3 regions of the Pseudoalteromonas sp. MMG024 genome follow, and region 3 is predicted to be linked to each of the others. Evidence: predicted binding sites of a transcription regulator. Region 3 holds the regulator's gene; each other region holds the start of a gene.

Region 1 (4,223 bases), on a different contig from region 3:
AAACTCAACGGCGTAGTTGTCGTGCTCTTCAATACCCGTGGCTACCGCAAAAATATTCGGGTCAAAAATAATGTCTTCCGGCGGAAAACCAAGTTGATCGACTAAAATACGGTACGAACGCTGACAGATTTCAAATTTACGGCCGGCCGTTTCTGCTTGCCCTGTTTCATCAAACGCCATCACAACCGCAGCTGCACCAAAACGCTTAATGGTTTTAGCTTGCTTAATAAATGGCTCTTCACCCTCTTTAAGTGAAATTGAGTTAACAATTGCCTTACCTTGAATGCACTTCAAGCCCGCTTCAATGACATCCCACTTCGATGAGTCAACCATAATGGGTACACGAGAGATGTCTGGCTCTGACGCAATTAGATTTAAAAAGCGTACCATTGCCGCCTTTGAATCCAACATGGCTTCATCCATGTTGATATCGATAATTTGCGCGCCGTTCTCTACTTGCTCACGGGCAACTTCGAGTGCGGTTTCGTAATCTTCTTCTAGGATTAAACGTTTAAAACGGGCTGACCCCGTAACATTGGTACGTTCACCAACATTGGTAAATACTGCTGTACTGCTTGTCATGTTTGCTCCTAGTTTAAATTACAGGCTTCAAGGCCAGCTAAGCGCATGCGCACTTCAAGTTCGGGTAATTGGCGCGGTGCTACATTTTTTGTGCCTTGATACATCGCATTAATGTGCTCAGGCGTGGTGCCACAACAGCCACCAACAATATTAATAAAGCCCGACTCAGCCCAATCAATAATCTCTTTTGCCATTTCGTCCGCTTCTAAATCGTATTCACCAAATTCGTTCGGTAGGCCTGCATTAGGGTGAACCGATACAAAGGTTTCACACACACGCGATAACTCTTCTACATATTGGCGCAATAAATCTGGCCCAAGGGCACAGTTAAGGCCAATTGAAATTGGCTTAATATGACGAATAGAATTGTAGAATGCCTCAGTGGTTTGGCCTGATAAAGTTCGGCCAGATGCATCAGTAATGGTGCCTGAAATCATTACAGGTAAAGTAACACCTGCGCGCTCAAATGCTTCTTCTACTGCAAAAGCCGCTGCTTTTGAATTAAGCGTATCGAAAATAGTCTCAATCAGAATTAAATCCGCGCCACCTTCAATCAATGCCAGCGTTGATTCAATGTAGGCTTCAACAAGGGCATCAAAGGTAACGTTTCTAAAACCAGGGTCGTTTACATCTGGCGAAATAGAACAGGTTTTTGATGTTGGACCAAGCACACCGGCTACATAGCGCGGTTTAGTTGGATCTTGTGCTTCAAATTCATCACACACTTTACGCGCCAATTTTGCCGATTCAAGATTGATTTCACGGCTTAAGCTTGCCATTTCATAGTCTTCCATTGAAATGGTGGTCGCGTTAAAGGTATTGGTTTCAATAATATCAGCGCCTGCCGCAAGGTATTCACGATGAATTTGCTCAATGATCTGTGGCTGGGTTAAACTGAGTAAGTCATTATTGCCCTTAACTAACACATGCCAATTTGCAAAGCGTTCACCGCGGTAATCTTCTTCTTCCAGTTTGTGTTTCTGGATCATCGTGCCCATTGCACCATCAAGAATATGAATACGCGCTTTTAATGCAGCGCTTAGCTGCTGTGATTTATTCGGCATAGTTGTTAGTCCTTACGTCTTGGCTGACTAAATTAATATCGTATGGCGTGGTTTGATAAACGTAGTAGTTTAACCAATTTGAAAATAATAAAAAGGCGTGGCTCTGCCAAGTTTTACTTGGTTTGGCGCTGGCATCATCATTAGGAAAATAATTACTTGGTTTAGGCGCATTCTCATCTTTTTCTAGGTCGCGTAGGTACTCTTTATTCAAAGTATCTGCATCGTATTCTGGGTGACCAGTTAAATACACCTGCGAACCGGATTTATTCTTAATTAAAAACGCACCGACCTCTGGCGATCCGGCAATCACTTCAAGCTGGCTGTGGTTTGTAATATCAGCTTCATTAATATGGCCATAGCGCGAATGTGGCACCAAGAACTCATCATCAAAACCGCGTGTTAACGCTGCGTGTTCAAAGTAACGTTGATGTTTAAACACACCGCAGAGCTTTTTCGCTTTAAGTTTGCGCTTTAATCCATAGTGATGAAATAGCCCTGCATGAGCGGCCCAGCACGAAAACAAGGTAGAAGTCACATGTTGCTCAGCCCAGTCAAAAATCTCTTTCAGTTCTTGCCAATAAGCAACATCGCTATATTCAAGGTGTGCCAATGGCGCGCCAGTCACAATCATGGCATCGTAGTTTTCGTTTTTAACTTCTGAAAAATACTTATAGAACATATCAAGGTGTTGCTCAGAGGTATTTTTGCTACGGTGAGTATCTAAACGCAGTAACTCCACATTTACCTGCAGCGGCGAATTAGCCAGCAAACGAATAAACTGTACTTCAGTCTCAACCTTATTAGGCATCAGGTTTAAAATGGCTAATCGCATTGGGCGGATCTCTTGTGTTTGCGCACGGCTTTGTGGCATTACAAACACATTTTCTTGCCTTAATGTATTAATGGCGGGCAATTGATCGCGCACTGTGATTGGCATCATTTAATCCTTATTACTATGATAAATTGGGTTTAACCTGACGCTAATTATGAACGGATAGCCAGAAATATCAAGCTCTAGATGTTTAGATGTCCATTCAAGGTTGAAGTGAAAAATACGCCAACCGTACTCCTACCGACAAATCCATTTCTCATTTCATAATAAGTGCTTTGTAAAAGTCACCATTACGCTCTCATCGTTTAAATCAACTTTTAACTAATGCATTTGATTTTAATAATTTTTTACATTTTTCGAATAACAAATGTTGCGACAAATAAAAAACACAATTAAGATCGAATAAAAATCAATATCATTTACATTATAATGAGCTTTTTAGCAATTATCCCAATCTGGCTTGGATGCCTAGCCTGTTACTTAGGCAGTGAAAAACAACTACCGCTCAATAAACCAATAAATAAATCTATTGCCAATTTTTTATTAGTTATTGGTTACTTTATTGGTGTAGCTATTTTCTCTGTGCCTTTTGCGCTTACATCTTCGTTACTGGCGGCCTTTGTCGCATTAATGCTTGCGCTGGTAAGCCATACAATTTTAAGCACTTATACAAATAACATTTGGCGTTTCAATACAAGCGTTGTGGCATCGCTATTGGTATTAGCGGGGGTGAGCTATGTGGCCTAAAACACTGATTGGCTTCTTTTTTGGTCTATTACTATCCATTTCTATCGTGCTCAATTTAAATTTGATTTTGCCGTTAGCAGAAGACGTTAGACTTATTTCAGGGCTAGTGTTGGCATTCCCTATTTGGGCGGGCTCATTGGTGTGGTGTTATGCATTCGAAAAAGCACGCAAAGCAGCCAAAAACATTAGCCTTGTGCTTATTCCCTCTTGCTTACTCAACGTTGTTCTTTTGATGAGTCAATAATAATGAATAATAAAACTCTGAAATCATTAACTAACGCACACGCATGGATTGGTCTTGTTATATCTATCGTGTTATTCATCGTATTTTTTGCTGGTTCACTTAGCTTATTTCGCGAAAACATTGTGGCATGGGAAAAACTACCAATACATGCAAATCAAACTGTATCCACAAACTATCAAAACGTAAGTTACGATAACGCTATTTCAACCATTAATAAGCACTATGATGTATATGTCGATCACAGGTTTTATTTATTACCGCCAACAGAACATTCACCGTATATAGAAGCTTACTTTGCAAAAAACATTGAAGGTACGGATCCCGAAACAGGAGAAGATCATAGCGATGTGCACATTATGCTTGATGCACAGAGCGGCGAAATTATTGGTAATGCCGATACCGTGGATTTCGGTAACTTCGTTTACCAACTTCATTACAATCTAGGCCTTGGCCGCATTGGCTTGTATTTTGTCGGGATCATTACCCTGTTCTTTTTTGTTGCGGTACTTAGCGGGTTACTTATTCATTGGCGCAAGCTGTTCAAAAACTTCTTTCAATATCGTAAAGGTGGCAATAAAGACAAATGGTTAGATGCACATAATATTATTGGCACCATGGGTCTGCCGTTTCATGTGATGTATGCCTTCACCGGATTAGTTTTTAACTTAGTGATTGTCTACCAAATTTCTTATGCCCTTGTGTTGTACCAAGGCGACCAACAAAAGCTACTCGCGGCAGCAGGGTTTAACGAACC
Region 2 (4,223 bases), on a different contig from region 3:
CATTGAAACAACACGTACTTTTTTACCTTGAGCGCGAAGTTCAGCTGCTGCTTGCATTGAAAGCTCAACTTCAGAGCCTGTTGCGATAAGAATAATCTCAGGCGCGCCATCACAGCTTAATACGTAACCACCTTTACGTACGTTCGCTAATTGCTCAGCAGTACGTGCTTGTTGTTGTAAGCCTTGGCGAGTAAATACGAGTGATGTTGGACCATCTTTACGCTCAATTGCGTCTTGCCATGCAATTGCAGACTCAACTTGGTCACATGGGCGCCAGTTAACTAGGTTAGGCGTTAAACGCATGCTTGCTAGCTGTTCAACTGGTTGGTGCGTAGGACCATCTTCGCCTAGACCGATTGAATCGTGTGTATACACAAAGATTGAAGACTGCTTCATAAGCGCCGCCATACGTACTGCGTTACGCGCGTATTCCATAAACATTAAGAACGTCGCACCATAAGGAATAAAGCCTTTATGTAGCGCAATACCATTCATAATTGCCGACATACCAAATTCACGTACACCGTAGAAGATGTAGTTACCTGATGCGTCATTTGCTGTTAAGCCTTTTGAACCTTCCCAAAGTGTCAGGTTTGAACCTGCAAGGTCAGCAGAACCGCCCATAAATTCAGGTAGCATAGGGCCAAATGCGTTTAGCGCATTTTGTGATGCTTTACGTGTTGCTGGATTCTCAGGGTTTGCCTGCAGGCCTTCAATATAGGCTTGTGACTTCTCAGCCCAATCTGCTGGCAATTCACCTTTTTGACGACGTTCAAACTCTGCTGCTAGTTCAGGGAAAGCTGCTTTATACGCATCAAATTTTTCAGCCCAAGATGCTTCTTTTGCGGTACCCGCTTCAACTGCATTCCAATCAGCATAAATATCAGCAGGAATATCAAAAGCACCATGCTCCCAGTTTAAAAATTCACGTGCAGCTTGAATTTCAGCATCACCTAACGGTGCACCGTGACAGTCGTGGCTACCTGATTTGTTTGGTGAACCGTAACCGATTACTGTTTTACAACAGATTAATGTTGGTTTGCCCGTTTCTGCACGTGCTTCATCGATTGCCGCGCGAATGGCTTCGCTATCGTGACCATCTACATTACGCACAACATGCCAACCGTAAGATTCAAAACGTGCTGCTGTATCGTCAGTGAACCAACCTTCTACTTCACCGTCGATAGAAATACCGTTATCATCCCAAAACGCAACTAATTTACCTAGGCCTAATGTACCGGCTAGTGAACACGCTTCGTGTGAAATACCTTCCATAAGGCAACCATCGCCTAGGAAACAGTAAGTAAAGTGATCAACAATATCGTGACCTTCACGGTTAAACTGGTGCGCAAGAGCTTTTTCAGCAACAGCCATACCAACCGCGTTAGTAATACCTTGACCTAATGGGCCTGTCGTTGTTTCAACACCCGGTGCATAACCGTATTCAGGGTGACCCGGTGTTTTAGAGTGCATTTGACGGAAGTTTTTAATTTCCTCAATTGGGAGATCATAGCCAGATAAATGCAGTAAAGAATAAATTAGCATTGAGCCGTGACCGTTTGACAGAATAAATCGGTCGCGATCAGCCCAATCAGGGTTTGCTGGATTATGGTTTAAATAGTCGCGCCATAGCACTTCAGCAATGTCTGCCATACCCATAGGGGCACCTGGGTGGCCAGACTTGGCCTGTTGCACAGCGTCCATAGATAGAACGCGAATAGCATTTGCTAGTTCTTTACGTGACGGCATGGATTTTCCTACCTCATTATTTGTTTGCTGTCATAATTTGGATACATTGGCCAATAAGCACTAACCAGAAGGCACTTACTTATTGGTCAATGTACCCACGCAGCCCTATTCTTACCTATAAGCACACGCGGAGCAATGGAAAACCGACTATAATCTAGCTTCTTTATGCACAAAACAGCCTAGTAACGGTGAAGAAATTTCACTTTTAATTTTTTTTAGACGTCTAGGCGTAAAGTTATTGTTTGCAGCGTTGATATTCGATAGAATATGCGGCCATTTAATTGAACCTGCGCAAATCCTTGTGGCAACGCGCATTTTTTGTGAGTGAGTAGAAATACCATGGCAAGAACTTTATTTACTTCTGAGTCAGTATCTGAGGGTCATCCGGATAAAATCGCTGACCAAATTTCTGATGCGGTTTTAGACGCAATTATCACACAAGATAAGCATGCGCGTGTTGCCTGTGAAACAATGGTTAAAACAGGTGTTGCAATTATCTCTGGTGAAATTTCAACAGATGCGTGGGTAGACCTTGAGTCAATCACACGTAAAGTAATCACAGATATCGGTTACACATCATCTGACGTAGGTTTTGACGGTGACACATGTGGCATCATGAACCTTATTGGTCAACAATCACCTGAAATCGCACAAGGTGTTGACCGTACTAAGCCTGAAGAGCAAGGCGCTGGTGACCAAGGTTTAATGTTCGGTTACGCAACTAACGAAACACCAACATTAATGCCTGCGCCACTTTATTACTCGCACCTACTTGTAGAGCGTCAAGCACAAGCACGTAAGTCAGGTATTCTTCCTTGGTTACGTCCTGATGCAAAATCTCAGGTAACGTTTGTATATGAAGACGGTAAGCCTGTTGCAATTGATGCAGTTGTACTATCTACTCAGCACAACCCAGACATCGAGCAAGATGCACTAGTTGATGCTGTAATGGAAAACATTATTAAGCACACGCTTCCAGCTGAGCTTTTGACTGAAGACACTAAATACTTTATTAACCCAACTGGCCGTTTCGTAATCGGTGGCCCTGTTGGCGACTGTGGTCTTACAGGTCGTAAAATTATCGTAGATACTTACGGTGGTATGGCACGTCACGGTGGTGGTGCTTTCTCTGGTAAAGATCCATCAAAAGTTGACCGCTCTGCGGCATACGCGGGTCGCTATGTTGCTAAGAACATTGTTGCAGCTGGCCTTGCTGATAAGTGTGAAATCCAAGTGTCTTACGCTATCGGTGTTGCTGAGCCAACTTCAATCACAGTTGATACATTCGACACAGGCAAAATCTCTGAAGAGAAATTAGTAGAGCTAGTACGTGAGCACTTCGACTTACGTCCTTACGGTATCACTAAGATGCTTGACCTACTTCACCCAATGTACCAAATGACTGCAGCATACGGTCACTTCGGTCGTGAACCGTTCGAAATGACGGTAGGCGAAGATACATTCACAGCATTTAGCTGGGAAAAAACAGACAAAGCAGACGCACTTCGCGCCGCTGCTGGTTTATAATAACCGTCTGATTGAGAAAAAGCGCCATTGGCGCTTTTTTTATGCCTAAAATTCAGTAAGTTGCTATGATAACCGCTCTAGCAAGTGATAAAGAAACTACACGGTGAAGTTATGTACCTTTCAATCAAGCATTACCCTGAAATAGCAAACAATACTAACCAACCAAGAATCGTACGCCTTGCCAAACCTTACTTAACAACTCCGGCAATTGTTTATATTACACATGTTTTGATGTTGGTTGCCCTTGTTGTAATAAACCTGCCAAGTGTGCAACAACTATCGCCTTTGCTTTTAAAAGCCGCATTATTTATTACTTATTTGATAGCCATGCATTTTGCGGGCATTAATACATGGCAGCGTAAGCAGTTTTTAACACACCTTGATGAAATCCAAACAAAATCAGAACAATCCGATATCGCCCTCGCCCAGTCATCTTTATTTAATTATTGGAAAGACGTTCAGGTAACTAAAACCTTTATCGTGACCGCCCCTACTTTCGCACGCATAAAAACCTTCGAGTTTGGTTATTTGAGCCTCAGCGAAAATGGAGAAAAAGCGATGATCCGTGTATTAGAAGACGAAAACTTGGCATCAAGCCAACTTAAAATTGCCATTTTTAACGACCAAGTCATCCCTGCGGTCATCGAGGAAAATACGCACGTTATCCTCACACTTGCAGAACATTCGATAAATGGCACAGTTAGTAAAATTAACCAAGTAGCAAAACGAAAAGTCACTACAAATCAATTAGCAATTAATTTTACCGAAAAACTACTGGTTGTAGAGTTTGAACACATGCCACATGAGCTATCATTATTATCCCATGTGACCAACCCGCAAACTGAACTTACCTATACACTGAAACTGATAGCCATCGACTCACAAGATTATGTTGTTTATAAAGTATTGGAAGACCACCCGTCGCGCCCGCTAATGAGTGCAGATGT
Region 3 (4,223 bases):
AGAGAAAAAGCGCTACAATACCATTCTGAACCCGTTCCTGGAAAAATCAGCATCGAATTAACCAAACCAGCAGAGACAGTTAATGATCTTGCATTAGCTTATAGTCCTGGTGTTGCTGAACCGGTTCGTGAGATCGCAGCAGATCCGAACAATGCATACAAATATACTGCAAAGGGTAATATGGTCGCTGTTATCTCAAACGGTACTGCAATTTTAGGTTTAGGTAATTTAGGGCCGCTTGCATCAAAACCTGTTATGGAAGGTAAGGCGTTATTATTTAAGCGTTTTGCTGGTTTAGATTCAATTGATATTGAAGTTAAGCACCGTACTACCGAAGACTTTATTAATACTGTAGAAAATATTGCAGATACTTTTGGAGGTATTAACCTAGAAGATATTAAAGCGCCAGAGTGTTTTGAAATTGAAAAAGCGCTTATTGAACGTTGCAGTGTGCCAGTATTTCATGATGACCAACATGGTACCGCGATTGTAACTGCGGCGGGCATGCTGAATGCGTTAGAGATCCAAGGTAAAAAGTTAAAAGATGCATTAATTGTATGTTTAGGTGCAGGTGCAGCAGCAATTGCGTGTATGGAGCTGTTAATTAAATGTGGTGCACAACGTGAGCACATTTATATGCTTGATAGAAAAGGGGTTATTCATACGCGTCGTGAAGACCTAAATGAATACAAAATGCTATTTGCAAACAATACAGATAAGCGCACCTTACAAGATGTTATTGAAGAAGCAGACGTATTTGTGGGTGTTTCAGGTCCTGACTTACTTGCTCCTGAAGATTTAAAGCTGATGGCAAATAAGCCAGTAGTATTTGCGTGTTCTAACCCTGATCCGGAAATTAAACCGGAAGTGGCGAATGCTGCGCGCAATGATTTAATTATGGCTACAGGTCGTTCAGATTACCCTAACCAAGTTAACAACGTATTGTGCTTCCCGTTTATTTTCCGTGGTGCGCTTGATGTGCGCGCAACAGCGATTAATGACGAAATGAAAATTGCGGCGGTAAATGCGATTCGCGAAATTGCTAAAGAGCCAGTACCGCAAGAGGTATTGTCAGCGTCTGGTGAATCAAATCTTGAATTTGGTAAAGATTACATCATTCCTAAGCCAATGGACCCGCGTTTGCTTCCGCGTGTAGCGCGTGCTGTTGCTGAAGCCGCGGTTGAGTCGGGCGTTGCGCAGATTGAAATGCCAGAAAACTACATGCTTTAACTTGATTAAAAGCAAAAAAAACCTCAGCAATTGCTGAGGTTTTTTTTATTCATCTTCAAGCTCTGGAACTGGTAAGCCGCGTTCAGCAAGAATTTCTTTTACCCGCTGCGGAATATGCTCAGGGTTATCTTTTCTCAAATCTTCATCGTCTGGCAATGGCTGACCTGTAAACGCATGCAAAAATGCTTCACACAGTAGTTCGCTATTGGTTGCATGACGTAAGTTATTTACTTGTCTACGAGTGCGCTCGTCTGTCAGTACTTTCAATACGTTAAGTGGGATAGATACGGTAATTTTTTTCACTTGTTCTGATTTTTTACCGTGTTCTGCATATGGGTGAATATATTCACCGTTCCATTCAGTTGCCATAAAGTGTACTAGCCTATATCTGTTACGATTTAATTTTGACGATAGCCTGTATATTAAGAGGCAAAATTTTATCGTTTTAAAATATATAGTCAAATATCATTTATTTGGCTATATAGACGTGTAAAAGTTTTGACTTCCACTGTTTAGTGGTTTAACCTTTTAGACGTCTAAACATCTAATTGGCAGAGTTATGAAGCAGAACAAACAAACAACCCTTGCTGTTCGCAATGGCATTACCGCAGATAAGCATCATGGTGCGGTTGTTCCACCGTTATATTTATCGACGACTTATTCGTTCGCCGATTTTGATAAAAAGCGTGATTATGATTATGGCCGTAGCGGTAATCCTAATCGCGATATTTTGGCTGATACGCTTGCTAAGCTAGAAGGTGGTAAAAAGGGGATTGTAACTGCAACAGGTATGGCTGCTGTTCACTTATGCACACAAATCTTAACACCAGAAGACACCATTTTAATTCCTCATGATTGCTATGGCGGCAGTTACCGTTTATTCACGAGCCTTGAAAAACGCGGTTTATTAAAAGTAGCGGTTGTCGACTTTACACAAGCGTCTTGCTATGAGCAGATTAAAGCAATTAAACCTAAGCTAGTGTGGATTGAAACGCCAAGTAACCCAGTTTTACGTTTAACTGACATTGCCAAAGTAGTGGAAGTTTCTCATTCGGTAGGGGCGTTAGTGGGAACTGACAACACGTTTTTATCTCCTGCATTACAAAACCCAATTTCATTTGGTGTAGATATTGTTATCCACTCAACCACAAAATACATCAATGGCCACTCAGATGTTGTTGGTGGCGTGGTTATCACACGCACTGCGGAGTTAGGTGAAGAGCTCGCTTGGTGGGCAAATAATATTGGCATTACAGGTGCGCCATTTGATGCGTATTTAACGCTGCGTGGTATTCGTACTTTAAATGTGCGTATTAAACAGCACCAAGAAAACGCATTTGCCATCGCTCGTTACTTAGAGACATGTGAGCATGTAGAGAAAGTCTATTACCCAGGCCTTGAAAGTCATCCACAACATGACTTAGCAAAAGCACAGCAAAAAGGTTTTGGTGGCATGGTGAGCTTTAGTATTAAAGGCACAATTGAAGATACGGCTAAATTTTTAACGAGTGTAGAACAGTTTAGCCTTGCTGAATCACTTGGTGGTGTAGAGAGCTTAATTTGCCACCCGGCTACCATGACACACGCCGGCATGGCGCCTGAAGCACGCATTAAAGCGGGCGTAAACGATACGTTAATTCGTATTTCTGTTGGTATTGAAGATGTTGAAGATTTAATCGCAGATCTTGAACAAGCATTTGCAAAAACAATTAACAAAGATGTCGCTGCTGGTGGAGAAAAAAGCACTCAATGCTGCGCTGCACGACCTGCATTGTGGTGATTATTTAAATGACAAAACAAGTATATAAATTTGGTGGGTCAAGCCTAAGCAGTGCTAAGCGCTACCATGCAGTTGCCAATATTTGTCAGCAACTAGCGTATGGCGATGCCATTGTTGTATCTGCAGCAGGTAAAACGACCGACACGCTTGTGCGCTTGTGGTCGTGTTATCACAATCAAGATCATAAAGGTGTTGGCGAGGTAATTGCGTTACTAAAAGATCACCAATGCGCACTGATTTCTGAATTACTAGGTGATAAAAGTGAAGTGTATGCTCACTTTATTGATGATATTAATGCAATCTCTCAACGTGCTGGCTGTGCAGAGTTAGAGCAGGCGTGGTTGCTTGCTCACGGTGAGCTGTGGTCTGCCCGATTACTTGCGCATTATTTAAATAAGCAAGGGGTTGCTGCGACTCACTTTGATAGCCGCAAGCTATTTGTTGTTGCACAAAATAATCTTAAGCATCAAGAAAATACTGCACGCTGTCAGGCATTAAAGAGCGATCAACTTAATGTGGTGACAGGATTTATCGCAAGTGACGAAGTGGGTAACACGGTGACGCTAGGCCGAAATGGTAGCGATTACAGTGCGACTTTGCTTGGTAAATATATTAATGCCAGCAGTGTTACAATTTGGACAGATACTCAAGGCGTTTACAGTACCGATCCACGTAAAGTAGAGAAGGCGGTTAAATACAATAAAATTAGCCAGCAGCAAGCACAACAATTAGCGCGATTGGGTAACCCTGTATTGCATGCTAAAACGCTTACACCATTAAAAGACAGCGATATTAAATTAGTCGTTCGTAGTAGCTACGATAGCCATAGTGATGGCACGCAAGTGGTTGCTAACGAACAAGCGAAAGCAAAACGTTTTTTAACGACACTAGCCAGTGTTGATGTATTTCAACTTACTCATAACAATAAAGATAGCATTCGAGAGTTAAGCATTATTCTGCAGCATCCGCTTCAGCCGCTTGAGGTAGAGGGAAATACGTTACTGCTTGTACCAAGTCAGTTTGGCGAGCAAGTTGCGTCATATTATTTACAAGATGCGGTGCTTATTGAATCGAATGTTTCTGGTGTGGCAATCGTGAGCGAGGCCGGCAGTGAATCGCAGTTACTTGAAAGTGCAAAAGCATTATTAGAGAAGCAAAGCATGACATTACGTGGTGCGTGGAGTCAAAATGGCTTTGCTATTTTACTTGGCGA

The links. The regulator MetJ, encoded in region 3, represses methionine synthesis genes. The targets are predictions, from matches to a motif close to TAGACGTCTAGACGTCTA.
Region 1: metA (homoserine O-succinyltransferase) is a predicted target of MetJ. The motif match lies at 2,662-2,679, and genes of this name have one in related genera.
Region 2: metK (methionine adenosyltransferase) is a predicted target of MetJ. The motif match lies at 1,966-1,983, and genes of this name have one in related genera.

Annotation. Positions count from the first base shown of each region.
Region 1 covers NZ_JAKFZO010000038.1:7,501-11,723, forward strand. Annotated here, with positions in the region: gene metH (methionine synthase) at 1-582, opposite strand, end outside; gene L1068_RS21350 (homocysteine S-methyltransferase family protein) at 591-1,646, opposite strand; gene metA (homoserine O-succinyltransferase) at 1,636-2,583, opposite strand; gene L1068_RS21360 (hypothetical protein) at 2,908-3,225, shown strand; gene L1068_RS21365 (hypothetical protein) at 3,215-3,469, shown strand; gene L1068_RS21370 (PepSY-associated TM helix domain-containing protein) at 3,472-4,223, shown strand, end outside.
Region 2 covers NZ_JAKFZO010000011.1:169,552-173,774, reverse strand. Annotated here, with positions in the region: gene tkt (transketolase) at 1-1,749, opposite strand, end outside; gene metK (methionine adenosyltransferase) at 2,089-3,276, shown strand; gene L1068_RS12640 (hypothetical protein) at 3,388-4,223, shown strand, end outside.
Region 3 covers NZ_JAKFZO010000029.1:23,655-27,877, reverse strand. Annotated here, with positions in the region: gene L1068_RS19715 (malic enzyme-like NAD(P)-binding protein) at 1-1,230, shown strand, start outside; gene metJ (met regulon transcriptional regulator MetJ) at 1,276-1,599, opposite strand; gene metB (cystathionine gamma-synthase) at 1,790-3,010, shown strand; gene metL (bifunctional aspartate kinase/homoserine dehydrogenase II) at 3,019-4,223, shown strand, end outside.